Regions from separate parts of the Streptomyces tritici genome, predicted to be linked through region 1. Evidence: riboswitches for the same ligand, from Rfam matches in the RefSeq annotation. Region 1 holds a riboswitch; each other region holds the start of a gene.
The links. Region 1 has a riboswitch for cyclic di-AMP ahead of ACNJ93_RS27305 (M23 family metallopeptidase). Riboswitches for the same ligand answer to the same signal wherever they lie in the genome.
Positions count from the first base shown of each region.

Region 2: another riboswitch for cyclic di-AMP. It lies ahead of ACNJ93_RS12410 (transglycosylase family protein); the one in region 1 lies ahead of ACNJ93_RS27305 (M23 family metallopeptidase).
Region 3: another riboswitch for cyclic di-AMP. It lies ahead of ACNJ93_RS24350 (M23 family metallopeptidase); the one in region 1 lies ahead of ACNJ93_RS27305 (M23 family metallopeptidase).
Region 4: another riboswitch for cyclic di-AMP. It lies ahead of ACNJ93_RS08470 (LysM peptidoglycan-binding domain-containing protein); the one in region 1 lies ahead of ACNJ93_RS27305 (M23 family metallopeptidase).

Region 1 is NZ_CP183183.1:5,948,286-5,955,285, forward strand. Features, by position in the region: gene hpnH (adenosyl-hopene transferase HpnH) at 1-561, shown strand, start outside; gene dxs (1-deoxy-D-xylulose-5-phosphate synthase) at 640-2,538, shown strand; gene ACNJ93_RS27285 (aspartate aminotransferase family protein) at 2,535-3,977, shown strand; gene ACNJ93_RS27290 (helix-turn-helix domain-containing protein) at 4,065-4,685, shown strand; gene ACNJ93_RS27295 (DUF6126 family protein) at 4,706-4,858, shown strand; gene ACNJ93_RS27300 (tyrosine-protein phosphatase) at 4,878-5,690, opposite strand; cyclic di-AMP (ydaO/yuaA leader) riboswitch at 6,095-6,247, shown strand; gene ACNJ93_RS27305 (M23 family metallopeptidase) at 6,252-7,000, shown strand, end outside.
Region 2 is NZ_CP183183.1:2,703,439-2,710,438, reverse strand. Features, by position in the region: gene ACNJ93_RS12430 (SurA N-terminal domain-containing protein) at 1-439, shown strand, start outside; gene ACNJ93_RS12425 (nucleoside triphosphate pyrophosphohydrolase) at 460-1,425, shown strand; gene ACNJ93_RS12420 (cytochrome P450 family protein) at 1,435-2,676, shown strand; gene ACNJ93_RS12415 (transglycosylase family protein) at 2,789-3,772, shown strand; cyclic di-AMP (ydaO/yuaA leader) riboswitch at 4,048-4,220, shown strand; gene ACNJ93_RS12410 (transglycosylase family protein) at 4,224-4,907, shown strand; gene eno (phosphopyruvate hydratase) at 5,215-6,507, shown strand; gene ACNJ93_RS12400 (FtsB family cell division protein) at 6,638-7,000, shown strand, end outside.
Region 3 is NZ_CP183183.1:5,245,737-5,252,736, forward strand. Features, by position in the region: gene ACNJ93_RS24335 (DNA gyrase/topoisomerase IV subunit A) at 1-868, opposite strand, end outside; gene ACNJ93_RS24340 (M16 family metallopeptidase) at 1,049-2,413, shown strand; gene ACNJ93_RS24345 (M16 family metallopeptidase) at 2,440-3,807, shown strand; cyclic di-AMP (ydaO/yuaA leader) riboswitch at 4,009-4,172, shown strand; gene ACNJ93_RS24350 (M23 family metallopeptidase) at 4,186-4,956, shown strand; gene ACNJ93_RS24355 (GntR family transcriptional regulator) at 5,140-5,823, shown strand; gene ACNJ93_RS24360 (HPr family phosphocarrier protein) at 6,035-6,316, opposite strand; gene ACNJ93_RS24365 (GNAT family N-acetyltransferase) at 6,470-7,000, shown strand, end outside.
Region 4 is NZ_CP183183.1:1,828,450-1,835,449, forward strand. Features, by position in the region: gene map (type I methionyl aminopeptidase) at 1-848, shown strand, start outside; gene ACNJ93_RS08460 (heme oxygenase (biliverdin-producing)) at 963-1,613, shown strand; gene ACNJ93_RS08465 (acyltransferase family protein) at 1,624-2,925, opposite strand; cyclic di-AMP (ydaO/yuaA leader) riboswitch at 3,274-3,460, shown strand; gene ACNJ93_RS08470 (LysM peptidoglycan-binding domain-containing protein) at 3,464-4,297, shown strand; gene ACNJ93_RS08475 (PhzF family phenazine biosynthesis protein) at 4,479-5,177, opposite strand; gene ACNJ93_RS08480 (hypothetical protein) at 5,158-6,036, opposite strand; gene ACNJ93_RS08485 (hypothetical protein) at 6,176-7,000, shown strand, end outside.

The DNA of each region.
Region 1 (7,000 bases):
ATCAAGGAGGCCAAGCGGCACGGTTTCCGGGTGACCACCAACTCGACGTTCTTCAACACCGACACCCCCCAGACCGTCATCGAGGTGCTGAACTACCTCAACGACGACCTCCAGGTCGACGAGATGATGATCTCGCCAGCCTACGCCTACGAGAAGGCCCCCGACCAGGAGCACTTCCTCGGCGTCGAGCAGACCCGGGAACTGTTCCGCAAGGCCTTCGCGGGCGGCAACCGGCGCCGCTGGCGGCTCAACCACTCCCCGCTCTTCCTCGACTTCCTGGAGGGCAAGGCCGACTTCCCCTGCACGGCCTGGGCGATCCCCAACTACTCCCTGTTCGGCTGGCAGCGCCCCTGCTACCTGATGAGCGACGGCTACGTCCCCACGTACCGCGAGCTCGTCGAGGACACCGACTGGGACGCGTACGGGCGCGGCAAGGACCCGCGCTGCGCCAACTGCATGGCGCACTGCGGTTACGAACCCACCGCCGTCCTCGCCACCATGGGCTCGCTCAAGGAGTCCCTGCGCGCCGCCCGCGAGACCGTCTCCCAGAACCGGGGGTGACGTCGTGAGCGCGGGCACGGCGGGCACCGGCGCGCCGGGCGGGGCGGGGGCCGGACCGGATCCGACAGGGGGCCGAGCATGACGATTCTGGAGACCATCAGGGGACCGCGCGACCTCAGGCCGCTCACCGCCCCGCAACTCGGCGAACTCGCCGAGGAGATCCGCGCGTTCCTCATCGAGGCGGTGGCCAGGACCGGTGGCCACCTGGGGCCCAACCTGGGGGTGGTGGAGCTCTCCCTCGCCCTGCACCGGGTCTTCGACTCCCCGCGGGACAAGGTCCTGTGGGACACCGGCCACCAGAGCTACGTGCACAAACTGCTCACCGGCCGCCAGGACTTCTCCAAGCTGCGCGGCAAGGGCGGCCTGTCCGGCTACCCCTCCCGCGAGGAGTCCGAGCACGACGTCATCGAGAACTCGCACGCCTCCACCGTCCTCGGCTGGGCCGACGGCCTCGCCAAGGCCGGCCGGCTGCTCGGCCGCCCGCACCACGTGGTCGCCGTCATCGGCGACGGCGCGCTCACCGGCGGCATGGCCTGGGAGGCCCTGAACAACATCGCCGCCGCCAAGGACCGCCCGCTCGTCATCGTCGTCAACGACAACGAGCGCTCGTACGCGCCGACCATCGGCGGGCTCGCCCGCCACCTCGCGGCCCTGCGCACCGCCGACGGCTACGAGCGGCTGCTGTCCTGGGGCAAGGACGTCCTGGAACGCACCCCGGTCGTCGGCCGGCCGCTGTACGACTCGCTGCACGGCGCGAAGAAGGGCTTCAAGGACGCCTTCGCGCCCCAGGGGCTCTTCGAGGACCTCGGCCTGAAGTACGTCGGACCGGTCGACGGCCACGACATCGAGGCAGTCGAATCCGCGCTGCGCCGCGCCAAGGGGTTCACCGGCCCCGTCCTCGTCCACTGCATTACCGAGAAGGGACGCGGCTACCGGCCCGCCCTGGAGGACGAGGCCGACCGGTTCCACGCGGTCGGCGCGATGGACCCGCGGACCTGCCTGCCGCTGAGCCCGCCGGCCGGGCCGTCCTGGACCTCCGTCTTCGGCGACGCGCTCGCCGAGGCCGGGGAGGAACGGCCCGACGTGGTCGCCCTCACGGCGGCCATGCTGCACCCCGTCGGCCTGACGAAGTTCGCCGCCCGCTTCCCCGAGCGGGTCTTCGACGTCGGGATCGCCGAGCAGCACGCCGCCGTGTCCGCGGCCGGCCTCGCCACCGGCGGCCTCCACCCGGTCGTCGCCGTCTACGCGACCTTCCTCAACCGCGCCTTCGACCAGGTCCTGATGGACGTGGCCCTGCACAGGTGCGGCGTCACCTTCGTCCTGGACCGGGCCGGCGTCACCGGCAACGACGGGCCCTCCCACAACGGCATGTGGGACCTCTCGCTCCTCCAGGTCGTGCCCGGCCTGAGGATCGCCGCCCCGCGCGACGCCGACCAGCTGCGTGCCCAGCTGCGCGAGGCCCTCGACGTCGACGACGCCCCCACGCTGCTGCGCTTCCCCAAGGAGGCCGTCGGCGCGCCGCTGCCCGCGCTCGGCCGGATCGGCGGCATGGACGTCCTGCGCCGGGACGAGGCCGCCGAGGTGCTGTTCGTCGCCGTCGGCGCGATGGCCGGCGTCTGCCTCGGCGCGGCGGAGCTGCTCGCCGGCACCGGCGTGCGCTGCGCGGTCGTCGACCCGCGCTGGGTCAAGCCGGTCGATCCGGCGCTGCCGCCGCTGGCCGCCGGGCACCGGCTGGTCGCGGTCGTCGAGGACAACTGCCGCACCGGCGGCGTCGGCGCCGCCGTCGGCCAGGCGCTGCGGGACGCCGGGGTGGACGTGCCGCTGCGCACCTTCGGCATCCCCGGGCAGTTCCTCGCCCACGCCTCCCGCAAGGAGGTCCTGGCCGAGATCGGCCTCACCCCCGTGGAGATCGCCGGCCGGGTCGGGGCCGCGCTCGCGGGCCGGGAGGCACGCGCAGGCAAGGAGGACCCGGCATGACGTACGAACCGACCGGCGAGCCGGCCGGGACCGGCGAGCCCGCCGAGCCCGGTGGGAGCGGCGGTTTCGACCTGCGGCGGCTGCTCGCCGAGCGCGGCGCGGAGCGGTACGAGCTGCACGCGAAGCACCTCAACCACCAGCTGCCGCGGATGCTGCACACCATCGGCTTCGACCGGGTCTACGAACGGGCCGAGGGCGCGCACTTCTGGGACGCCGAGGGCAACGACCACCTCGACATGCTGGCCGGCTTCGGCGTGATGGGCCTCGGCCGGCACCACCCGGTGGTCCGCAAGGCCCTCCACGACGTCCTGGACGCGCAGCTCGCCGACCTGACCCGGTTCGACTGCCCGCCGCTGCCGGGACTGCTCGCCGAGCGGCTGCTCGGCCACAGCCCGCACCTGGACCGGGTCTTCTTCGGCAACAGCGGCACCGAGGCCGTCGAGACCGCCCTGAAGTTCGCCCGGTACGCCACCGGCCGGCCCAGGGTGCTGTACTGCGACCACGCCTTCCACGGACTGACCACCGGATCGCTCTCCGTCAACGGCGAGCGCGGCTTCCGCGACGGCTTCGCGCCGCTGCTGCCCGACACGGCGGTCCCGCTCGGCGACCTCGACGCCCTGGAGCGCGAGCTGCGGCGCGGCGACGTGGCGGCGCTGATCGTCGAGCCGATCCAGGGCAAGGGCGTGCACGAGGCCCCGCCCGGCTATCTGCGCGCCGCGCAGGAGCTGCTGCGCCGGCACCAGGCGCTGCTGATCGCCGACGAGGTGCAGACCGGTCTCGGCCGGACCGGCGACTTCTACGCGTACCAGCACGAGGAGGGCGTCGAACCGGACCTGGTCTGCGTGGCGAAGGCCCTGTCCGGCGGGTACGTGCCGGTCGGCGCGACCCTCGGCCGGGACTGGATCTTCAAGAAGGTCTACTCGTCGATGGACCGGGTCCTCGTCCACTCCGCCAGCTTCGGCGGCAACGCCCAGGCCATGGCGGCCGGGCTCGCCGTGCTGTCCGTGATGGAGCAGGAGGGCACGGTCGCGCACGTCCGGCGGGTCGGCGGGCTGCTGAAGGCACGGCTGGAGGAGCTGGTGCCGCGCTACGAGCTGCTGCACGAGATCCGCGGCCGGGGGCTGATGATCGGCATCGAGTTCGGTCGGCCCTCGTCCATGGGCCTGCGCAGCCGCTGGACCATGCTCCAGGCGGCGCGGAAGGGGCTCTTCGCCCAGATGGTCGTCGTCCCGCTGCTCCAGCGGCACCGGATCCTCACCCAGGTGTCCGGAGACCGGCTGGAGGTGATCAAGCTGATCCCGCCGCTGGTCCTCGACGAGGCCGACGTCGACCGGTTCGTCACGGCCTTCACGGCGGTCATGGACGAGGCGCACGCCGGCGGGGGACTGATGTGGGACTTCGGGAAGACGCTGGTCAAGCAGGCGGTGGCGCAGCGCTGAGGGCGCGGCCCGGGAGGTGTCCCCGCGGCTTTTTGCCCCTGAGGCAAGAAAGTTGCCCCAGGGGCAAGATCCTGGCGGAATGGGGGCATGGAGCACGAGCACCTGCCCGGGGAGCCCGCCCCGGAGGCCCTGCCCGACGTCGCCCCGCAGCTGCGCGGACTGCGCCGGCGCAGGGGACTGACCCTGGAGGCCGCCGCCCAGCGGGCCGGCCTCTCGCCGGCCCATCTGTCCCGGCTCGAGACGGGCCGCCGGCAGCCCTCGCTGCCGATGCTGCTGGCCCTCGCCCGCATCTACGGTACGACGGTCTCCGCGCTCCTGGGCGAGGTTCCCCCGGAACACGACCCCATCGTCCGGGCCGGCCGGTCCGAGCCGGTCGAGGCCGACGGCTGGGTGTACCACCAGGCGGGCGGGGCCGGCCGGGCGCTCCAGGCGCTGCGGGTGCACGTCCCGCACGCCACCCGGGCCGACATCGTGCGGGTCCACCCCGGCGAGGAGTGGATCCACGTCCTGCACGGCCGGGTGCGGCTCGCCCTCGGCGACGCCGTGCACGTACTCGACCCGGGGGACAGCGCGCACTTCGACTCGCTCACCCCGCACCGCATCGGCGCCGCCACCCGCGACGGCGCGGACCTGCTGTTCGTCCACACGCTGCTGCAGAGCCCCGCCGCCGAGCTGTGCCTCGGCGACCCGAGCCCGCACCGGCGTTGAATCCCACGGAGGTTCCCGACATGTCCGACAAGTCGACTGCCGTCACCGGTGAGGAGCGCGGCGGCGGCAGGTTCCCCAAGGGCCTGGTGCTGCGCCTGTTCGCCTACCTGATCGCCGGCCACCTCTTCGCGGGCTTCCTGTACCTGCTCTTCGCGCTGGGCGGCCAGCAGTAGGGGGCGGCTCGTACGGCGGTCACGCCTCGGTGAGCAGCCGGGCGCGCAGCCGCTCCCGGGTCTCGGCCGAGAGCTTCAGCCCCTCGGTGAGGTAGCCCTCGACCGAGCCGTACGTCTCCTCCATCTGCGCGAACGCGGCCCGCAGGTACTCCGGGCGGGCGTCGAACAGGGGGCTCAGCAGCTCCATGACCTCGGGCGACGTCCCGTCCGGGGCGCTGGAGCTGCGGTGCACCTTGTAGCGGCGGTGCGGCGCGTTCGACTTCACGTAGTCGGCCTCTATGGCCTCGCGCTCGACGCCGACGGCGAGCAGCGACACCGCGATCGACAGGCCGGCGCGGTCCTTGCCCGCCGCGCAGTGCATCAGAGCCGGGACGCTGTCCTCGGCCAGGGCGTGCACGATCCGGCTGTGCTCGGCCGTCCGCTGCACAATCATCTTCCGGTATGAATCGGACATTCGGGCGGCCGCTCTGCCGTGCCCGAGGATCTCCCGCAGCTGGGCGAGGTCGCCCGAGCGCACCAGCTTCCAGAACTCCTTGCCGTCTGCGGGGTCGTTCAGGGGTATGTGGACGTTGCGCACGCCGGGCAGCTCGACGTCCAGGCCCTCGAACTTCCGGTCCGCCTCGTTGCGGAAGTCGAAGATCGTGTGCAGTCCGAGGGTCGTCAGGAACGCCGCGTCCTCCTCGGTGGCGTGCGCGAGGTGTCCGCTGCGGAAGAGCCGGCCCGCGGCCACGGTCCGGCCGTCCACGGTCGGCAGACCGCCCACGTCACGGAAGTTGCGAACCCCCGTCAGCTCGGGTTCGGTCGGCGGGGCCTGCGGCGTCTGCTGCGTCACGGGTACTCCTGGTGCTCGGTGGCGGAGAGGGGTCGGTTCCCGGAAGAGATCGGTTCCCGGGGCAATCATCCAGGGTCCGTCCCTCGCGCCGCACCCCCCTGGACGGTAATGCGCTGTCTGTCCGAATTGGGGGATTGGGGATAACGCGCCCTGATTGCAGGGGAGATGGGTTTCGGGGCGTGAGCAGCGTCATAACCGTGACCGTCCGTGCCTGATCATCTTTTCCAAATGCCGTGCCCGGAAAGGAAAACGAAGATCCGTCGTCCACGGAGGGTGACCGGAATTCCGAACGGAATTCCCCGGCGAGGAATGCACAGGGGAATGCGCGGCTTGTTCCCGCCGACTCGGCTCGTCTAGCGTCACGCTCACTCCGGTCGGACCGCCGAATCCTGCCACCGTCCGGATTTCCGCACCCACCCACGTACGGCAGGAGCGGGGGACCCAGGTAACACGCCGTTCCTCTCCGGAGGACGGCTCGGGGTGAAGTCGCGCAGCGCGCGGCCGGACAACTCCAGTCCGAACCCGACAGCTCACCTCGCAGGCGACGGAGAGGAATTCGCCATGCCCCCGAAGGGTAAGCATCGCCGTCCCAAGGTCAATTCGCTGACCCGCGGCTTCGTCGCCGCCGGCGCGGGCGGCGCGGTCGTCGCCCTGCCGCTGTTCGGCGCCACCGGCGCGCACGCCGCGGAGCAGGCCGCCCCGGCCGCCGCCGAGCGCGTCGCCACCGTGGCCGCCGCCCAGCCGGCCGCCGCCCCGCAGACCGCCGTCGTCAAGGCGAAGGCCAAGGCCAAGGCGAAGATCTACTCGGTCGTCCGCGGCGACTGCCTCTCCAAGATCGCCGACGAGCACGACGTCGCCGGCGGCTGGAAGAAGCTGTACGCCGACAACCGCCAGGTCGTCGGCGACGACCCGGCCCTGATCCTGCCGGGCATGAAGCTCACCCTCGGCGCCAAGTCCACGGCCAAGCCCGCCGCCAAGGCCGCCGCGCCCAAGCCGGCCGCCAAGGCCGAGCGCAAGGCCGCGCCGAAGCCCGCCCCGAAGGCCAAGGCCGCCGAGGAGACCCGCAGCTCCCGCAGCGCCGAGCGCACCGCCGCCCCGGCAGCCGCGTCCGGCTGGGTCGCCCCGGTCGACGGCGGCGTCTCCACCCCGTACCGCGCCTCCGGCGCCATGTGGTCCTCCGGCTACCACACCGGCGTCGACTTCATCGCCGCCTCCGGCACCAACGTCCGCGCCGTCGGCGCAGGCACCGTGGTCTCCGCCGGCTGGGGCGGCGCGTACGGCAACGAGGTCGTCATCCAGCACGCGGACGG
Region 2 (7,000 bases), 3.2 Mb from region 1:
GGCCACCGGCGACCTCAGCCGCGAGAAGCTGAACGGCATGATCTTCGACCGGATCGTGGACCGGGTCGCCGAGAACCACGGGGTGAGCGCGAACCGCGCCGAGATCCAGCGGACCCGCGCCCAGGCGGCCGCGCAGGCCGGCGGCGAGGAGCGGCTCGCCGCGATGCTGCTCCAGCAGCAGGGCATCGCGCCGGACCAGATCGACGCGGCGGTCCGCCGCCAGATCCTGATGAACAAGGTCGCCGAGAAGATCGGCGCGGCGAACACCCCCGAGGGCAACAAGAAGCTGACGGAGGTGTTCACGGCGGCGTCGAAGGAACTGTCGATCGACGTGAACCCGCGGTACGGGACCTGGGACGACGCCAAGATCCAGCTCGGCACGTACAAGGCGCCCTGGATCCGCCCGGTGACCCAGGACGCCCCCGCGATCCAGTCCTGAGCGCGCGGTAGGTTCGAGGGGTGAACGCTGAGAGCCCCGGTCGCATCGTCCTGCTCACCGCCAGCCACCGCGTGGCCCCCGGACTGCTGTCCTGGCCCGCGTGGCAGACGCTGCACGCCGCGGACCGGGTGCTGTGCGCCGACGAGCGCCACCCCCAGCTGCCGTACCTGCGCGAGGCGGGGGTCGCCGTGGAGCACGCCCGCCCGGCCGCGCAGGAGCTGGTGGACGCCTGCGCCGGGGGCCGTACGGTCGTGGTGCTGGCGTCCGGCGAGGGCGACCAGCCGCTGACCGACGGGCTCGCCCGGCTCGCCGGCTCCGGCCGGGTCGCCATGCCCGACCTGGAACTGCTGCCCGGCTCGTACGATCTGCCGGGCGCGCGGCTGCTCGACCTGGTGCAGGTGATGGACCGGATCCGCCGCTCGTGCCCGTGGTCCTCGCGGCAGACCCACGAGGGCCTGGCGAAGTACGGCATCGAGGAGGCGTACGAGCTGGTCGAGGCGATCGAGGACGGCGACCGCGACGAGCTGCGCGAGGAGCTCGGCGACGTGCTGCTGCAGGTCGTCTTCCACGCCCGGATCGCGGAGGAGTACGAGGACGCCGAGGAGGCGTTCTCGATCGACGACGTCGCCGGGACGATCGTGGAGAAGCTGATCCACCGCCACCCGCACGTCTTCGGCGACGCGCACGCGGAGACGCCGGAGGACGTCAAGGAGCACTGGCTGCGGACGAAGGCGATCGAGAAGCAGCGCGAGTCCGTCACCGACGGCGTGCCGCTCGGCCAGCCCGGTCTCGCCCTGGCCGCGAAGCTGGCCGGCCGGGTCCGTACGGCGGGCCTGGACGTGCCGCTGCCGTCCGGCGAGGGCATCGGCTACGAGCTGCTGGCCCTGGCGGTCCGGGCCGAGGCCGAGGGCGTCGACCCGGAGGCCGCGCTGCGCGCCGCCGGCCGCGCGTACCGCGACGCGATCCGGGCGGCCGAGCAGAGGTAACGTCGCAGGGTGAGTCAGAGCCCCGCCCCGGAACTCTTCACCTGGGAGTTCGCCACCGACCCGTACCCCGCCTACGCCTGGCTGCGCGAGCACGCGCCGGTGCACCGGGCGACGCTGCCGAGCGGCGTGGAGGCGTGGCTCGTGACGCGGTACGGGGACGCGCGGCAGGCGCTGGCCGACCAGCGGCTGTCGAAGAACCCGGCGCATCACGACGAGCCCGCGCACGCCAAGGGCAAGACCGGCATTCCGGGCGAGCGCAAGGCCGAGCTGATGACGCATCTGCTCAACATCGACCCGCCGGACCACACGCGGCTGCGCCGGCTGGTCTCGAAGGCGTTCACCCCGCGCCGCGTCGCGGAGTTCGCGCCGCGGGTGCAGGAGCTGACCGACCGGCTCATCGACGGCTTCGCCGCGAAGGGCGAGGCGGACCTCATCCACGAGTTCGCCTTTCCGCTGCCCATCTACGCGATCTGCGACCTGCTCGGCGTGCCCCGTGAGGACCAGGACGACTTCCGGGACTGGGCCGGGATGATGATCCGGCACGGGGGCGGGCCGCGCGGGGGAGTGGCGCGCTCGGTGAAGAAGATGCGCGGCTACCTCGCCGAGCTGATCCACCGCAAGCGTCTCGAACCGGGCGACGACCTGATCTCCGGGCTCATCCGCGCCTCGGACCACGGCGAGCACCTGACGGAGAACGAGGCCGCGGCGATGGCCTTCATCCTGCTCTTCGCCGGTTTCGAGACCACCGTGAACCTCATCGGCAACGGCGTGTACGCGCTGCTGCGCAACCCCGGCCAGCGGCTGCGGCTCCAGGAGTCGCTCGCCGCCGGGGAGACGGGGCTGCTCGCCACCGGCGTGGAGGAGCTGCTGCGGTACGACGGGCCGGTGGAGCTGGCGACCTGGCGGTTCGCCACCGAGCCGCTGACCCTCGGCGGTCAGGAGATCCGGCCCGGCGACCCGGTCCTCGTGGTGCTCGCGGCCGCCGACCGGGACCCGGAGCGCTTCGCCGAGCCCGATGTGCTCGACCTGTCGCGGCGCGACAACCAGCACCTCGGGTACGGGCACGGGATCCACTACTGCCTGGGCGCGCCGCTCGCCCGCCTGGAGGGGCAGACGGCGCTGGCCACGCTGCTGACGCGCCTGCCGGATCTGCGACTTGGCGTGGATCCGGCCGAACTGCGCTGGCGGGGAGGGCTCATCATGCGGGGTCTGCGCACGCTTCCGGTGGCGTTCACCCCCGAGCGGAGCTGACGACGCGTCAAGAATGTGATCTTCGCGTGATCCCCGCTGCATCGACTTGTGACTCACGTTCGAATGCCGCTACGTTCACCGTCGTCTCAGCAGTCACGCGAAAGGCAACCGCATGCGTTCCGGGAACGGACGGCACCGCCGTCCCCGTCAGGCCCCCGCTCTCGTCGTCGCCGCAGGGGTGACGGGATCCGCCCTGGCCCTTCCTCTGCTCGCCGCGGGCTCCGCCTCCGCCGCCGACGAGGCCACCTGGGACCGGGTCGCCGAGTGCGAGTCCGGCGGGCTGTGGAGCGCCGACTTCGGCAACGGGCTCTACGGCGGGCTGCAGTTCACCCAGGAGACCTGGGACGCCTACGGCGGCACCCAGTACGCGGCGCGCCCGGACCTCGCCAGCCGCGCCCAGCAGATCGCGGTCGCCGAGAAGGCGCTCGCCGCGCAGGGCGCGAAGACCTGGGCCACCTGCGCCGCCATCGTCGGCCTGAAGGACGACGGGACGCTGAAGCCGCCCACGAGCCCCTCCGGCGGCCTGCTGCCCACCGCTCCGGCGACTCCCGCCGCTCCGTCCGCCACGCCCGATGCGACCGCGAATCCGGACGCCCGGGACGAGGCCGGGACGGGGCCGGAGACGCCCGATGCGTCCCTTCTGCCCGACGCGTCCGCGCAGCCGGACGCGAGCACCACGCCGACCGCTCCCGGCGCGCCCGCCGGGGCGCCGGACGCCTCCGCCACTCCCGTCGGCCCCGGCACCGGCAAGCACCGCGGCGAGGCCGCGACCGAGAGCCCGGACGATTCGGGCAAGGGGGCCGAATCGGGGCGTCATGCCGCGCCGGCTGACGAGGCGACACGGGATGCGAGCCGCCCCGACCTCGACGAAACGTCCGGTACGGGTGCGGACTCGGCCGAAACGCCCACAGGTGAGGAGTCGGACACTTCGGGCGAGTACACCGTCCGGCCCGGCGACAATCTCTCCCAGATCGCGGCCGCTCATGAGCTCGACGGGGGCTGGCGCGCCCTCTATGAGGCCAACAAGGAGACCGTGGGAGCCGATCCGGACCTCATCCTCCCTGGCCAGGACCTGGAACTGACGGGCCGGAAGTAGCGGGGAGCGCGGGCGGTTCGGGGTTGTATGTCCGGTTCTGTGCAAGTGAGACATGAGTCTCTTCGCCCCAACTGACCCCGGACGCCCGCAAACTTTGCTTCCGTCACGTCTCACCAGCGCAAACGCCTCCGGCAACTGGTCCTGTAAGGGCGTTTTTTCCCCGATGCGGCTCTTTGAACTTCCGGCGGGTCTGTGTCTACGGTCGGGACCGCTCGCCACCGCGGGCCCCGCCGACCGGTACGCCGAGTCCTGCCGCCGGCCGTCGGGAACAGTCGTCGCGTCATGCGCCGAAGGCAGGAGCGGGGGACCCAAGGTTTGCGCCGGTCCCGGCCGTCAGTGACGGCCGATCGACCGGCTCGGGGTGAAGCCGCGTGCAAGGACACGCGGCCGGGCAACTCTTCCGGCCCGAACCCGACAGCTCACCTCGCAGGCGTCGGTGAGGAGTACTTCCATGCTGCTTTCCAGCAAGGGCAAGCACCGCCGTACGTCCAAGGCCGCCCGTGCCCTCGCGCTCGCCGGCGTCGCCGGTGTCGCGGTCGCCGCGCCGCTGATGACCGCGGGCACCGCCTCCGCCGCCACCGCCGCCGAGTGGGACCGCGTCGCCCAGTGCGAGTCCGGCGGCGACTGGTCCATCAACACCGGCAACGGCTACTACGGCGGCCTGCAGTTCTCCGCCTCCACGTGGGCCGCGTACGGCGGCACCGCCTACGCCCCGACCGCGAACCTGGCCACCAAGGCCCAGCAGATCGAGATCGCCGAGAAGGTCCTGGCCGGCCAGGGCAAGGGCGCGTGGCCGAGCTGCGGCGTGGGCCTGTCCAACGCCGCGTACACCGGCGGCGCCGCCGAGCAGCCCCAGCCGGAGCGCAAGGCCGAGCAGCCGACCACCCGCAGCGAGCAGCGCACCGCGCCGAAGCCCGCCGCGAAGAAGGCCGAGGCCAAGACCGTCACCACCCCGACCGGCAAGAAGGTCAAGAAGGGCGACGGCGAGTACAAGGTCGTCGCCGGCGACACCCTGAGCAAGATCGCCGCCGCCCAGAAGGTCAAGGGCGGCTGGGAGAAGCTCTTCGAGCTGAACAAGGACGTCGTCGAGGACGCCGACCTGATCTACCCGGGCCAGCAGCTCCACCTGAAGTGAGCCCGGCGGCACGGGTGGGTCCGGCGGCCCACCCGTGCCGTGCGACCCTCCCGCGGTGACCACCCCGGTCCGGCGTGCGACTCCCCCCGTGCACGCCGGGCCGGGGTCCGCCCGTTCCCGGCCCGGTGAGCCCCCGCGAGAGTTACCGACGGGTAGTACGAGGGGTTTCGCCCCGGGATGCCCGCGCTCGGGTCCTTTTTCGTCCCAGGAGGCGGGCACCGACTGGCCGCGCACCCCGAGGCGGTTAGGCTCTTGCCGCAAGGCCAAGCAGACCCTGCACCTTTCTCGCGTAACTTCCCAGAAGGAGATGCTCGTGCCGTCCATCGACGTCGTCGTAGCCCGGGAAATCCTGGACTCCCGAGGCAACCCCACGGTCGAGGTCGAGGTCGGCCTCGACGACGGCAGCACCGGCCGTGCTGCCGTTCCCTCCGGTGCCTCCACCGGTGCGTTCGAGGCCCTGGAGCTCCGCGACGGTGACAAGAGCCGTTACGGCGGCAAGGGCGTCGAGAAGGCCGTCCTCGCCGTCATCGAGCAGATCGGCCCGGAGCTCGTCGGCTACGACGCCACCGAGCAGCGTCTGATCGACCAGGCGATGTTCGACCTGGACGCCACCCCGGACAAGTCCTCGCTCGGCGCCAACGCCATCCTCGGCGTCTCCCTCGCCGTGGCGCACGCCGCCTCCGAGGCCTCCGACCTGCCGCTCTTCCGCTACCTCGGCGGCCCGAACGCGCACGTCCTGCCCGTGCCGATGATGAACATCCTCAACGGCGGCGCCCACGCGGACTCCAACGTCGACATCCAGGAGTTCATGATCGCCCCGATCGGCGCGGAGTCCTTCTCCGAGGCCCTGCGCTGGGGCGCGGAGACCTACCACGCGCTCAAGGGCGTGCTCAAGGAGCGCGGCCTGTCCACCGGTCTCGGCGACGAGGGCGGCTTCGCCCCGAACCTCGAGTCCAACCGCGCCGCCCTGGACCTCATCGTCGAGGCCATCAAGAAGGCCGGCTACACCCCGGGCAAGGACATCGCGCTCGCCCTGGACGTCGCCGCCACCGAGTTCTACAAGGACGGCGCGTACGAGTTCGAGGGCAAGACCCGGACCGCGGAGGAGATGAGCGCGTACTACGCCGAGCTCGTCGACGCGTACCCGATGGTCTCCATCGAGGACCCGCTGAACGAGGAGGACTGGGAGGGCTGGAAGACCCTCACCGACCTGCTCGGCGACAAGGTCCAGCTCGTCGGCGACGACCTGTTCGTCACCAACCCCGAGCGCCTCGCCCGCGGCATCGAGACCAACACCGCCAACGCCCTGCTGGTCAAGGTCAACCAGATCGGCTCGCTGACCGAGACCCTCGACGCCGTCGAGCTCGCCCAGCGCAACGGCTTCAAGTGCATGATGTCCCACCGCTCCGGCGAGACCGAGGACGTCACCATCGCCGACCTGGCCGTCGCCACCAACTGCGGCCAGATCAAGACCGGCGCCCCGGCCCGCTCGGACCGCGTCGCCAAGTACAACCAGCTGCTGCGCATCGAGGAGATCCTCGACGACGCCGCGGTCTACGCCGGCCGCAGCGCCTTCCCGCGGTTTCGCACTGCGAACTAAAGAGCACAGCGAGGGCCGACCGCAGGGCTGATCCTCACTCAGGCAGCCTCCCCGCGTCCCCGCACTCGGTCCCGTACCGTGTGCGGGGACGTACGCGTATCCGCACACGTGACCAGGGGAGGCACCGGACATGGCCGCGAAGGACCGGGACCGGTACTCGACCGCGACCCGGCTGCGACTGCTCGGCGAGCAGACCGCCGCCCGTGTCTACCGTTCCCAGACCCGCCGGCAGGCCCGCCGCTCCCGCCTCACCGGCCGCGCCGCCCTCCTCGCCCTGATCGTCTGCTCCCTGGTGGTGGCCCTCGCCTACCCCATGCGCCAGTACGTCTCCCAGCGCGCCGCCATCGCCGACCAGGAGCGGCAGGCCGCCGAGGCCGCCCAGCGGGTGGAGGAGCTGCGCGACGAGAAGGCACGGCTGCAGGACCCCGCGTACATCCGGCGGCTGGCCCGCGAGCACCTGCACTACGTGATGCCCGGCGAGACGGGCTTCACC
Region 3 (7,000 bases), 700 kb from region 1:
CCTTGATCTTGGAGATGACCTTCTCGGGCCCGACGGTGAAGGGCAGCTCCGTGACCACGATGCCCTTGCGGCGGGCCGTGACGTTCTCGATGGTGGCGGTGGCGCGGATCTTGAACGTGCCGCGGCCGGACTCGTACGCGTCCTTGATGCCGGACAGGCCGACGATCCGGCCGCCGGTCGGCAGGTCGGGGCCGGGCACGAAGCGCATCAGCGCGTCGAGGTCCGCGTGCGGGTGCCGGATCAGGTGCCGCGCGGCGGCGATCACCTCGCCCAGGTTGTGCGGGGGCATGTTGGTGGCCATGCCGACCGCGATGCCCGACGCGCCGTTGACCAGCAGGTTCGGGTACGCCGCGGGCAGCGCGACCGGCTCCCGCTCCTGGCCGTCGTAGTTCGGGGCGAAGTCGACGGTGTCCTCGTCGATCGAGTCCGTCATCAGCAGCGCCGCGGGCGCCATCCGGGACTCGGTGTACCGCATGGCGGCCGGCGGGTCGTCGTTGCCGAGGGAGCCGAAGTTGCCGTGGCCGTCGACCAGGGGGACCCGCATGGAGAACGGCTGCGCCATGCGCACCAGCGCGTCGTAGATCGACGCGTCGCCGTGCGGGTGCAGCTTGCCCATGACCTCGCCGACGACGCGCGCGCACTTCACGTAGCCGCGATCGGGCCGGAGCCCCATCTCCGACATCTGGTAGACGATGCGGCGCTGTACCGGCTTCATGCCGTCGCGGGCGTCCGGCAGGGCGCGCGAGTAGATGACCGAGTACGCGTACTCGAGGAAGGAGCCCTGCATCTCGTCGACGACGTCGATGTCGAGGATCCTCTCCTCGAACGCGTCGTCCGGCGGCGGTGTCTTCGTGCTGCGGCGGGCCATCGCGGCTGCGGCTCCTTACCAACATGGTTGATCTGACGCGGACCATTGTGGACCGTCGCACCGACAACGCCGACGTCGACCCGGAAGAGGGACAGTCCGATGCGGCGGGAACTTCGCGAGGTGTCGGTGCGCTTGCATACAGTGGCAGGACTCTTCCACATCGCGATCGAAGGGACGTACATGCCCATGGGTCACACGGCCACGGCCGAAGCCGGCTCCGGCGGCCTGACAGCGACCGAGCACCGGCTGGCCAACGGCCTGCGCGTGGTGCTCTCCGAGGACCACCTGACCCCGGTCGCCGCGGTCTGCCTCTGGTACGACGTCGGCTCGCGCCACGAGGTCCCGGGCCGCACCGGCCTCGCCCACCTCTTCGAGCACCTGATGTTCCAGGGCTCGAAGCAGGTCAAGGGCAACGGGCACTTCGAGCTGGTGCAGGGCGCCGGCGGTTCGCTCAACGGCACCACCAGTTTCGAGCGCACCAACTACTTCGAGACCATGCCCGCCCACCAGCTGGAGCTGGCGCTCTGGCTGGAGGCGGACCGCATGGGCTCGCTGCTGGCCGCCCTGGACGACGAGTCCATGGAGAACCAGCGCGACGTGGTGAAGAACGAGCGCCGCCAGCGCTACGACAACGTGCCCTACGGCACGGCGTTCGAGAAGCTCACCGCGCTCGCCTACCCGGCGGGCCACCCGTACCACCACACGCCGATCGGCTCCATGGCCGATCTGGACGCCGCCACCCTGGAAGACGCGCGGAACTTCTTCCGTACCTACTACGCGCCGAACAACGCGGTGCTCTCGGTCGTCGGCGACATCGACCCCGAGCAGACCCTCGCGTGGATCGAGAAGTACTTCGGCTCGATCCCCGGCCACGACGGCAAGCAGCCGCCGCGCGACGGCACACTCCCGGACATCATCGGCGAGCAGCTGCGCGAGGTCGTCGAGGAGGAGGTCCCGGCCCGCGCCCTGATGGCCGCCTACCGGCTCCCGCACGACGGCACCCGCGAGTGCGACGCGGCCGACCTGGCCCTGACGGTCCTCGGCGGCGGCGAGTCGTCCCGGCTGCACAACCGGCTGGTCCGCCGCGACCGCACGGCCGTCGCGGCCGGCTTCGGGCTGCTCCGGCTGGCCGGCGCGCCCTCGCTCGGCTGGCTGGACGTGAAGACCTCCGGCGGCGTCGAGGTGCCGCGGATCGAGGCCGCGGTCGACGAGGAGCTGGCCCGGTTCGCCGCCGAGGGGCCGACGCCCGAGGAGATGGAGCGCGCCCAGGCGCAGTTGGAGCGCGAGTGGCTGGACCGGCTCGGCACGGTCGCCGGCCGCGCCGACGAACTGTGCCGGTACGCGGTGCTGTTCGGCGACCCGCAGCTGGCGCTGACCGCCGTGCAGCGGGTGCTCGACGTGACCGCCGAGGAGGTGCGGGCCGTCGCCGAGGCCCGGCTGCGCCCCGACAACCGGGCGGTGCTGGTGTACGAGCCGATCACCGCGATCCCGGGCGACCCGGGCGCCGAGAGCGACAGCGACGAGGAAGAGGGAGCCGACCAGTGAGCGACGCTGCCGCGTCTTTGACCAGCATGGAGTTCCACCCGCAGCCGCGGGCGGGCGAGGCGCGCCCCTGGGCCTTCCCGGCCCCCGAGCGCGGCTCCCTCGACAACGGGCTGACGGTGCTGCGCTGCCACCGACCCGGCCAGCAGGTGGTGGCCGTCGAGCTGGTCCTCGACGCGCCGCTGGACGCCGAGCCGGCCGGTCTGGACGGCGTGGCGACGATCATGGCGCGGGCGCTGTCCGAGGGCACCGACAAGCACTCCGCCGAGGAGTTCGCCGCCGAGCTGGAGCGCTGCGGCGCCACCCTGGACGCGCACGCGGACCACCCGGGCGTCCGGGTCTCCCTGGAGGTCCCGGTCTCCCGGCTGCCGAAGGCCCTCGGGCTGCTCGCCGAGGCGCTGCGCGCCCCCGCGTTCGTCGACACCGAGATCGAGCGCCTGGTGCGCAACCGGCTCGACGAGATCCCGCACGAGACGGCCAACCCGGCCCGCCGCGCGGCCAAGCAGCTCTCCAAGGAGCTGTTCCCGGCCGGTTCGCGCATGTCGCGGCCCCGCCAGGGCACCGAGGAGACGGTGGCCGCCATCGACGCCGCGGCCGTACGCGCCTTCTACGAGGCGCACATCCGCCCCGGCAACGCCACCGCGGTGGTCGTCGGCGACCTCACCGACGTCGACCTGGACGCCCTGCTGGCGGACACCCTCGGCGACTGGTCCGGCGAGGCGTCCGCGGCGCACCCGGACGTGCCGATCACCGCCGACGACACGGGCCGCGTGGTCATCGTGGACCGCCCCGGCGCCGTCCAGACGCAGCTGCTGATCGGCCGCATCGGCCCGGACCGGCACGACCGCGTGTGGCCGGCCCAGGTGCTCGGCACGTACTGCCTCGGCGGCACGCTCACCTCCCGGCTCGACCGCGTGCTGCGCGAGGAGAAGGGCTACACCTACGGCGTGCGGGCCTTCGGCCAGGTGCTGCGCTCGGACGGCCGGGGCAACGGCGCGTCGATGCTCGCCATCAGCGGCTCCGTCGACACCCCCAACACCGGCCCGGCACTTGACGACCTGTGGAAGGTGCTGCGCACCCTCGCCGCCGAGGGTCTGACGGACGCCGAGCGCGATGTGGCGGTGCAGAACCTCGTGGGCGTCGCCCCGCTGAAGTACGAGACCGCGGCCTCGGTCGCCGGCACCCTCGCCGACCAGGTCGAGCAGCGTCTTCCGGACGATTTCCAGGCGCAGTTGTACGCCCGCCTCGCCGAGACGGGCACGGTCGAGGCGACCGCGGCGGTCGTCAACGCCTTCCCGGTGGACCGGCTGGTGACCGTTCTGGTCGGCGACGCCGCCGCGATCGAGGAGCCGGTGCGCGCCCTCGGGATCGGTGAAGTGACCGTCGTCAGCGGCTGATTGAGCCGGCCGCAGGCCGTCGCGAGGACCCCGATGCCCCGGTGCGTCGGGGTCCTCCCGTTTGTCCGGTTCGCAAGGGAAAGCGGGCGAATGACCTGTGGCGTGCGCTACAAACTTCCGTGTCTGTTTGGTGATTGAAAGACAAGACGCTTAGCGTCGGTCCGGCTGTTCGTCGGTTGCACGTGCCGCGTCCGCGGCAACGGACAGTCATCGCCGAGTCCCCGAAGGCGCGAGCCTGGGGAGCCGGGGACCCACCGCAGTCCCTGGGGTGAATCGGACGCCTTCGCCGTCGGGCGGAGGGGCCCGTAGGAGACCTTCCTGCTCCGAACCCGTCAGCTAACCCGGTAGGCGAGAAGGAAGGAAAGGATCAGCCACTACATGGCGTTCACCCGTGCCACCGGGAAGCATCGTGGTCCGAGCCGTATGGCGCGCCGCAGCGCGGGCGTCGCAGGCGTCGCCGCGCTCGCGACGACCGGCGTCATCGGTACCCTCGCCTCCCCGGCGCTCGCCGCCGACACGGAAGCCCGTTCCCTCGAGGACACCGGCCTGACCCAGGCGATCAGCGTGGACACGCTCGCCGACCGCATCGACGCCCAGGCCGCCGCCCAGGAGCAGGAGGCCTACGAGGCCGCCGCGAAGGCCAAGGCCGAGGCGGAGGCGAAGCGCAAGGCCGAGGCCCGCGCCAAGGAGATCCGCGAGGCCCGCGAGCGCGCCGCCCGCGAGGCCGAGCGCAAGCGCCTGAACTCCTTCCGGCTGCCCATCGCCGGCACGTACGTCACCACCGGCTACAAGACCGGCGGCTCCCTGTGGTCCTCCGGCAGCCACTCCGGCATCGACTTCAAGGCCCCCTTCGGCAGCACGGTCGTCTCCGTCGGCGCCGGCACCGTCGTGGAGGCGGGCTGGGGCGGCGCGTACGGCAACAACGTCGTGATCCGCCACCTCGACGGCACGTACACCCAGTACGGCCACCTCTCCCGGATCACCGTCTCGGTCGGCGCGTCCGTCATGCCGGGCGAGCAGATCGGCGTCTCCGGCTCGACCGGCAACTCCACCGGCCCGCACCTGCACTTCGAGGCGCGCACCACCGCCGAGTACGGCTCCGACATCAACCCGCTCGCGTACCTGCGCGCCCGGGGCGTCAACGTCTGACCCCACGGCGGCACCAGAAAAGCCCCGGCTCGCGTACGGAGTCGGGGCTTTTTCGCGTCCAAAAGACATCCATGTTTCACGACCGGCCGTCGGAAATGGCCGCTCGCTGCAATAGAGTCACGGAAGAGTCGGCGAACAGGGGACCGTCGGCGGGTTTCACGTGGATTAATGCGGAGGTCGGACATGCGCATTCCCGCGCATTCGGTGTGCACGGCGATCCGGGACGACATCGTCTCCGGCGTCTTCGAGCGGGGCAGCCGGCTGACCGAGGAGCAACTGGCGCGCCGCTACGGGGTCTCCCGCGTGCCGGTCCGCGAAGCCCTGCGCACCCTGGAGTCCGAGGGCTTCGTGGTGAGCCGCCGGCACGCCGGCGCGCATGTCGCCGAGCCCACCGAGCAGGAGGCCGCCGACCTGCTCGACGTCCGCTCGCTGCTCGAACCGCTCGCCGCAGGCCGGGCCGCCCAGCGCCGCACCGACGCCCACCTCAAAGTCCTGCGCGGCCTGGTCAGGCTCGGGCAGGAGCGGGCCCGGCGGGGCCAGGGGGAGGACCTGCGCTCGCTCGGCGGCTGGTTCCACGAGACCCTCGCCCAGGCCTCCGGCAGCCCCGCGCTCACCTCGCTGCTCACCCAGCTCCGGCACAAGATCGCCTGGATGTACGCCGTCGAGACCTCGGCGCGGCCCGTGGACACCTGGGCCGAGCACGGCGCGATCGTGGACGCGGTCGCGCGCGGCGACGCCGAACGCGCCCGGGCGCTCACGGCGCTGCACGCCGAGCGCACCCTGCCGCTGCACCGGCTGCGGCACCCGGACGGCGGCCGTGTGAGGACTTCGCAACATGCCGTAAACATCGCGGGCTCGCTGAATTAACAGACGCGCCGTATACAAAGACGTGCATTTCACGGGACGGGCGAATTTCCCGGCTCCCGCAATTCGTGCTGCCCGGAATCCGCTGCCCGGATTTGCACTGCCCGGAATCCGCTGTCCGTCATCCCCGAGGCGTCGAAAACGCGAGAACCGCCCCCCAGGAATTCCGGCGGGGCGGTTCTCGCGTGTCCCGGCGCGCGGCCGAGGGGCGGGATCAGACGGTCTCGGGCAGCTCGTCGAGACCCTCGGCGACCAGCTTCGCCAGACGGTCCAGGGCGATCTCGGCGCCCTCCGCGTCCGAAGCGAGCACGATCTCCTCGCCGCCCTGCGCGCCCAGGCCCAGTACCGCGAGCATGGAGGCGGCGTTGACCGGGTTGCCGTCGGCCTTGGCGATGGTCACCGGAACGCCGGAGGCCGTGGCGGCACGGACGAAGATGGAGGCGGGGCGGGCGTGCAGGCCCTCGGCCCAGCCGACGTTGACGCGGCGCTCTGCCATGGTGTTGCCCTTCGAGTCTCGGTGAGTTGTCTAGACCAGTCTCGCACAGCTTCCCCGGTGGCCCGCACCGGCCTGCGTCCTCCTCACCCTGCCCGGCGCGGACCCCGTGCGCGACCGGTGCCCGCGCGATGACCCGGTCGTAGGCTGTCGTCCATGCAGACGCCGTCGGAACACGCGTACCCCGACCACTGGGAGGCCGACGTCGTGCTGCGCGACGGCGGCACCGCGCGGATCAGGCCGATCACCGTCGACGACGCCGACCGGCTGGTCAGCTTCTACGAGCAGGTCTCGGACGAGTCGAAGTACTACCGCTTCTTCGCCCCGTATCCCCGGCTCTCCGCCAAGGACGTGCACCGCTTCACCCATCACGACTACGTGGACCGGGTCGGGCTCGCGGCCACCGTCGGCGGCGAGTTCATCGCCACCGTCCGCTACGACCGCATCGACGAGCACGGCCGCCCGGCGCCCGAGCCCGCCGACGAGGCCGAGGTCGCCTTCCTGGTCCAGGACGCCCACCAGGGGCGCGGCGTCGCCTCGGCGCTGCTCGAACACATCGCGGCGGTGGCCCGGGAGCGGGGCATCCGGCGGTTCGCGGCGGAGGTGCTGCCCGCGAACACCAAGATGATCAAGGTGTTCACGGACGCCGGCTACACCCAGAAGCGCAGCTTCGAGGACGGCTCCGTC
Region 4 (7,000 bases), 4.1 Mb from region 1:
AGTCGCTGCTCGTGCCCGGGGAGCTCTCCCCGCACCGTTCCGTCCCCGGAGCCATCCGCCGTCCCGAGTACGTCGGAAAGCCCGCTCCCGCCCCGTACACCGGTCCCGAGGTGCAGGACTCCGACACCATCGAGCGGATGCGCATCGCCGGCCGCATCGCCGCCCGGGCGATGGAGGAGGCCGCCAAGCACATCGCGCCCGGCGTGACCACCGACGAGCTGGACCGCGTCGCCCACGAGTACATGTGCGACCACGGCGCCTACCCCTCGACGCTCGGCTACCGCGGCTTCCCGAAGTCGCTGTGCGCGTCGATCAACGAGGTCATCTGCCACGGCATCCCGGACTCCACCGTGCTGCGCGACGGCGACATCGTGAACCTCGACGTCACCGCGTACATCCACGGCGTGCACGGCGACAACAACGCCACCTATCTCTGCGGCGACGTCGACGAGGAGTCGCGGCTCCTGGTCGAGCGGACCCGCGAGTCCCTGAACCGGGCCATCAAGGCCGTCAAGCCCGGCCGTCAGATCAACATCATCGGCCGGGTCATCGAGTCGTACGCCAAGCGCTTCGGCTACGGCGTCGTCCGGGACTTCACGGGTCACGGCATCAACTCGTCCTTCCATTCCGGTCTGATCGTCCCGCACTACGACTCGCCCCACCACACGACGGTGATCCAGCCCGGCATGACGTTCACCATCGAGCCGATGCTGACCCTCGGCACGCACGAGTACGACATGTGGGACGACGGCTGGACGGTGGTCACGAAGGACCGCAAGCGGACCGCCCAGTTCGAGCACACCCTCGTGGTCACGGACGGCGGGGCCGAGATTCTCACGTTGCCGTAGGCCCTCCGCGGGGTAGCGTCTTTACCGACAGGCCGTCGGGAACCGGTTGACTTAGGTAAGCCTAAGGAGCAGGATCGGACCGGTTCCCGTCCCGATCGGTCCCGGAGGCATGCCTTGACCACGCCCTTCTCCACGCTGATCCGCACCGCGTCGCAGGCGCAGCACACCGAGGCCGAGTCGTCGGGCTTCATGACCGACCTCCTCGGCGGCCGCCTCGGCGTCGACGCGTACGCGCGCTACACCGAGCAGCTCTGGTTCGTGTACCGCGCGCTGGAGGAGGGCGCCGAGACGCTGCGCACCGACCCGGTCGCCGGGCCGTTCATACGGCCGGAGCTGTTCCGCACGGCCGCCCTCGAGCGCGACCTCACGCACCTGCGCGGGCCGGACTGGCGGGCCGGCGTCTCCCCGCTGCCGTCCACCGCCGCGTACGCCGACCGCGTCGCAGCCTGCGCCCGTGACTGGCCCGCGGGGTACGTGGCCCACCACTACACCCGCTACCTCGGGGACCTCTCGGGCGGCCAGATCATCCGCGACCGCGCCGAGCGCACCTGGGGCTTCGCCCGCAAGGGCGACGGCGTCCGCTTCTACGTCTTCGAGGACATCGCCAACCCGGCGGCCTTCAAGCGCGGTTACCGCGAGCTGCTGGACGCCGTGAACGCGGACGACCTGGAGCGGCAGCGGATCGTCGACGAGTGCAAGCGCGCCTTCGACCACAACGGGGCGATGTTCCGCGAGCTGGCGGCCGAGTTCCCGCTGAGCGCGTAGGACCGCCTGGTCACGCCCGTCCCGCCCGTCCCGCCCGTCCCGCCCGTTCCACCAGGAGCCAGCCGGCGAGCGCCATGGCGACCGCCGCCGGGGCGCTCACGCGCACGGCCACCAGCAGGGCGGTACGGCCCTCCAGGAGGCCGCCGAAGCCGACCATCGACAGGCCGAGGACGCCGAACAGCGCGAGGGTGATGCCGAGCGCCGCCACCGGGCCGCCGGCGCCGCTGGCCGGCGCGGCGGGCGCCGGGCGCTCGAAGCGGCGGAAGACGGCGACGAGCAGGGCCGTGAGGGCGGCGGCCGCCGCGAGCCGCAGGGGCGCCTGGGCCCACCAGGCGGCCGTCGCCGGCTCGGGGAGCCCGCGGCCGAGGGCGAGCAGAGCCCCGTACACGCCGAGCATCGCCGTCAGGTGCCACAGGAACGCGGTCATGGCGATGCCGTTCGCCGCGACGACCTTGTGCCAGACGCCCGCCCGCGCCACGAGCCGGGTGCCGGGCCCCCGCAGCAGCTCGACCGCGCCGACGAGCCACAGGCCGTGACAGAGCAGGGCCAGCGTGGGCGGGGCCATGTTGGAGACCTTCTCGCCGGGCATCCCGACCATCGACAGCGGGTACGGGCCGAAGGCCACCAGCAGGCCCGCGCCCGCCAGGCCGGCGGCGGCGAGCGCGCCCGGCAGCCGGAGCATCCCGTCGGCGCGCAGGAAGCCGAGCTGATGCACCGCCAGCCAGACGAACGCGAAGTTCAGGAACTCCACGTACGGCACGTCCGCCGCGAACCGCAGCGCGTCCACCGCGGCCGCCGCGGCGACCAGCGCGCCGAACGCGCCCCAGCCGTACCGCTCGTGGAGCTTCAGGAGCGGCGGGGTGAGGGCGACCATCGCCAGGTAGATGCCGATGAACCACAGCGGCTGGGCGACGAGTCGCAGCGCGACGCCCGTCAGGCCCCGGTCCGCGCCGAGGAGTTGGACGGCGAGCGCGAGCGCGCCCCACACCGCGACGAACACCATCGTGGGCCGCAGCAGCCGCTGCAGCCGGGCCCGCAGGAACGCCGCGTACCGCGGGCGGGAGCGGTGGGCGAGGGCGTGCGCGAAGCCGCCGACGAAGAAGAAGACCGGCATGACCTGGAACACCCAGGTCACGACCTGGAGTTCGGGGACGACGGCCAGCAGGTTGCCGATCGCGCCGTCCGCCGTGACGGCGGCCATCAGCCAGTGCCCGAGCACCACGACGCCGAGTGAGGCGACCCGCAGCAGGTCGACGTACCGGTCCCGTGTCGCCGGCGTGCGGTCGGCGAGTTCGCGCGCGCTGATTCCCATGCGGACACCGTGCCGGGCGGCGGCCGTCGGGCGGCAGCGCTCGGGTACTCATCCCGCGCCTGAGTACGCCCCCCAATTCGCCCAAACCGACCCAAGAGCCTCCTAGGCCCCTAATGCCTTCTCTTCGGTCTTTTATCAACTCCCTTTTCCTTTTCGGTCATACCGATTCCGCTCCCCGTGATGTCCGTCACGTGACGGAACCCCGCCCTCCGGCCGAAACGTCCTCAGCACCCCGCACCACAAGGAAGTTCGCTCCCGGCGCGTCCCGAAATCGTTGATCCATTTCATGGGGCCGGGAAATACGCGTCTTGTTTCGCGTCGCATTTCTCGCCTACGTTCGCGTCGACCCCGGACGGACCGCCGAATCCTGCCACCGTCCGGAAATCCACCGAGCACGCACCCGTCGGCAGGAGCGGGGGACCCACGAATGCGCCGGCACGGAATTCCGCGACGGCTTGGGGTGAAGCCGCCGCGTGCGGCCGGGCAGCTCCAGCCCGAACCCGACAGCTCACCCCGAAGGCGCCGGAGAGGAACGACCATGCCCGCATCCGGTAAGCACCGCCGTCCCAAGCGACGTCCCCTGAGCCGTGGCATCGCCATGGCCGGCACCGGCGGCGCCGCGCTCGCGCTGCCGCTGATCCCGACCGGCGCCCAGGCCGCGCCGCAGGCAGCGTCCCAGCAGACCCCCGCGCACACGGCCGCGGCCGGCGCCGCGGTCGAAAAGATCACGACCGCCGTGAAGCCGAATTCCGCGCCGAAGACGTACACCGTCGTCCGCGGCGATTCCCTTTCGGTGATCGCGGACGAGCAGAACATCTCCGGGGGCTGGAAGAGCCTCTACCGCGCCAATCGGAGTGCCGTGGGTGACGATCCGTCACTCATTCACCCGGGCCTGCGCCTTTCCCTCACCGGAAAGAAGGCCGCCGCCCCCGCCAAGGAGAAGTCCGCTCCCGCCAAGGCCGAGCGCGCCAGCCGCTCCGCCGAGCGGACCGCGCCGAAGGCCGCCCCGGCCCAGGCCGCCCCCGCGAAGGCCGCCGCGCCCAAGACGTACGCGAACAACCTCGACGGCTGGATCCGCGAAGCCCTCGACGTCATGGCCCAGCACGGCATCCCGGGCTCGTACGACGGCATCCACCGCAACATCCTGCGCGAGTCCTCCGGCAACCCGCTGGCCATCAACAACTGGGACTCCAACGCGGCCGCCGGCACCCCGTCCAAGGGCCTGCTCCAGGTGATCGACCCGACGTTCCGGGCCTACCACGTGCCCGGCACGTCCATGGACCCGTTCGACCCGGTCGCCAACATCACCGCCGCCTGCAACTACGCGGCGGACCGGTACGGCTCCATCGACAACGTCTTCGGGGCGTACTAGGGGGTGTCTTGTCGATCAGGCCGGATCAGCGAGCGGCGTCTGGTGCCGTGCATCGCAAGGCGGAGGAGGGAGGCGACGCAGCGCGTCGGCGACCGACGACAACGCGGCGAGGCGCGGTGCCAGACGTCGGGAGCCCGGCTTGATCGACGAGACACCCCCTAGGCCCTGAGGGGCTCCGGGCTCAGACGGTCAGGGTGCGCTCCAGGCGCACCCTGCCGCCGAGCTCGATGATCCCGTCCGGGCCCGGGGCGGTCAGGATCTGCGAGCCCAGGCCCTGCGTGATGTTCAGGGCCCGGCCCAGCGCGGCCGTGAGCAGCAGCGCGGCCGCGCCGGTCGCCTCGTCCTCGTCGATCCCGTCGCCGCGGCCCGGGAAGGCACGGGCGCGGATGCGGCCGGCGGCCTCCTCCTCCCAGGCCCAGGCGTAGATCCACTCCCCCGGCTCGGGGACGGCCAGCGCGTCGACCTCGCGCGCCGAGCCGTACTGCCGCAGGGTGCGCGGCGGGGCCCACTCCGCGCGGGCCTCGATCCAGGTGAACTCGCCGTCGCCGCGGACCCACACCTCGCCGGCCGGCGGGTGGACGACCTCCAGGTCGAGCAGCCAGGCCGCGCCGACGACCGGGTGCCCCGCGAACGGCAGCCGCACGCCGGGGGTGTAGATGTCGACCGCCCCGCGCTCGGGGTCGTCCACGAACACCGTCTCGCTGAAGCCGAGTTCCTTGGCCAGCGCCTGCCGGGACGCCTCGTCGGGGTGGCCGCGCCCGTCGCGCACCACGCCGAGGGCGTTGCCGTACCGGCCGTCGCCCGCGCAGAAGACGCGCAGGACGTCGACGTCCGTGGCGCGCCCGTCGGGACCGGGCCGGCTATGAGCGGTCGTGTTCATGGCGGAATTCAAGCATCAGCGCGTCCCATTCCGCCGCTCCACCGGGAACCGGCCACGCCGCGGTGCGCTTCCGGTCGTACGGCAGGCCCGCCGCCGTCCGCGCCAGCGCCTCCACCGCCCAGCGGCGCTGCGGCTCCTTGGCCGGGTCGTCGCCGAGGCCCGCCAGGAGCCGTTCGTGCCACGCGACGACCCGGTCGAGCACCTCCCGCTGCTCCTCCTCGTCCTCGCCGCGCGTGAGCACCACCGATTCCGGCTCGCGGTCCTCGGCCAGCGCCGCCACGGCCCGGTCGTGGCCGTCGAGGATCACCCAGCCGTCGAAGGCGGACACCCACCACAGCAGCACGGGCGGCAGGACGCCCTCCCGGGCCCGGCGGCGGTACGCCTTGACGCGCGGCGCGTCGGGGGCGGAGAGCGGGCGCAGCGGGACGACGCCGTTCCAGCCGGCGTTCCAGTCGAGGTACGCCTCGGGCCAGGTGCGGGCCAGTTCGTGGCGCCAGGCGCCGTACGGGAGGGTGGGGCGCTCCGCGAGCAGCCAGCGGCCGTCGTGCAGCGGCCCCTCCGCCGCGTCGCCGAGCAGCCCCGCGTACCGGTGGCGCCAGTCGGGGCCGCGGCGGGACGCGTCGGCGCTCAGCGGCGGCAGCGGCGAGCGGTGGCCCGGCCCCAGGCGCAGCGCCACTCCCCCGCGGTCCGGGTCGACCCGGCCGAGCAGCAGGACCCGGCCGCCCTGGCGCAGCAGCAGTCGCCGCCCGTCGGTCATCTCCATCCGCAGCGGCGGCGGTCCGGGCCGGCCGGTCACGGTCAGCGCGAGCGCTCCGGGCAGGGTCTCCCGGAGGATCCGCGCGGCATGGGGGTCGCTCATGGGCCGCACGCTAACAGCGCCGGCCCGACGGGTCCTCAGGTCACGGTGTGGACGCACTGTCCGGTCCCGGCACTCGCGGGGTGCGCGGCCCCGGTAGGGTTCGGACGTCCGGTGCGGGTGGAGGAGCAGAAGGCAACCGATGAGAAGGCGGAGGCCGGCGACGGCGGTCGTGGCGACGACGGTGCTGGCGCTGACGGCGAGCGGCTGCGTGACGGTGCACGGCGAGCTGGAGCTCGTGCCGGCGGTGACGACGACGGAGGCCGAGCAGGCCCTGAAGGACTTCACCGCGGCGTACAACGCGGCCGACAAGGCCTACGACCCGGCCCTCGACGCCGGCCGCGTCACCGGGCCGCTGGGCGCGATCAACCAGGCGGGCCTGAAGGCCCGTTCGGTCACGAGCCCCGGGGGCAATCCGAAGCACAAGCCGCTGGAGCTGACGGACGCGAAGTTCGTCATCCCGAAGAAGGCGGGCTGGCCGCGCTGGTTCGTGGCGGACACCGACGCCAACCGGGACCGCGGCGCGCAGCGCGCGGACGACCGCTGGCTGCTGGTGTTCGTGCGCAACGGGGCCGAGCAGCTGTGGGAGGTCGCGCACCTGGCGATCCTGTCGCCGGACGAGGTCCCGGTCTTCAAGAAGAAGGACGGGTACGCGGTGCCGGTCGCCGCGGGCGACCCGAAGCTCGCGGTGTCCCCGAAGGACCTGGGCGGGAGTTACGTCTCGTACCTGAAGTCCGGCGAGCCGCGGATGTTCGCGCCCGGCGCGCACACCACGCTGTGGCGGCAGGCGCGGGAGAAGAACGCGAAGCGGCTGGGCCTGGCGACGCAGTACGTCGACCAGCCGATGGACGACGGCGACAACGCGCCGGTCGCGCTGGAGACCGAGGACGGCGGGGCGCTGGTGTTCTTCGCCATCCGCTACTTCGAGCGGCAGACGGCGGCGCAGGGCTACCGGCCGAAGGTCGAT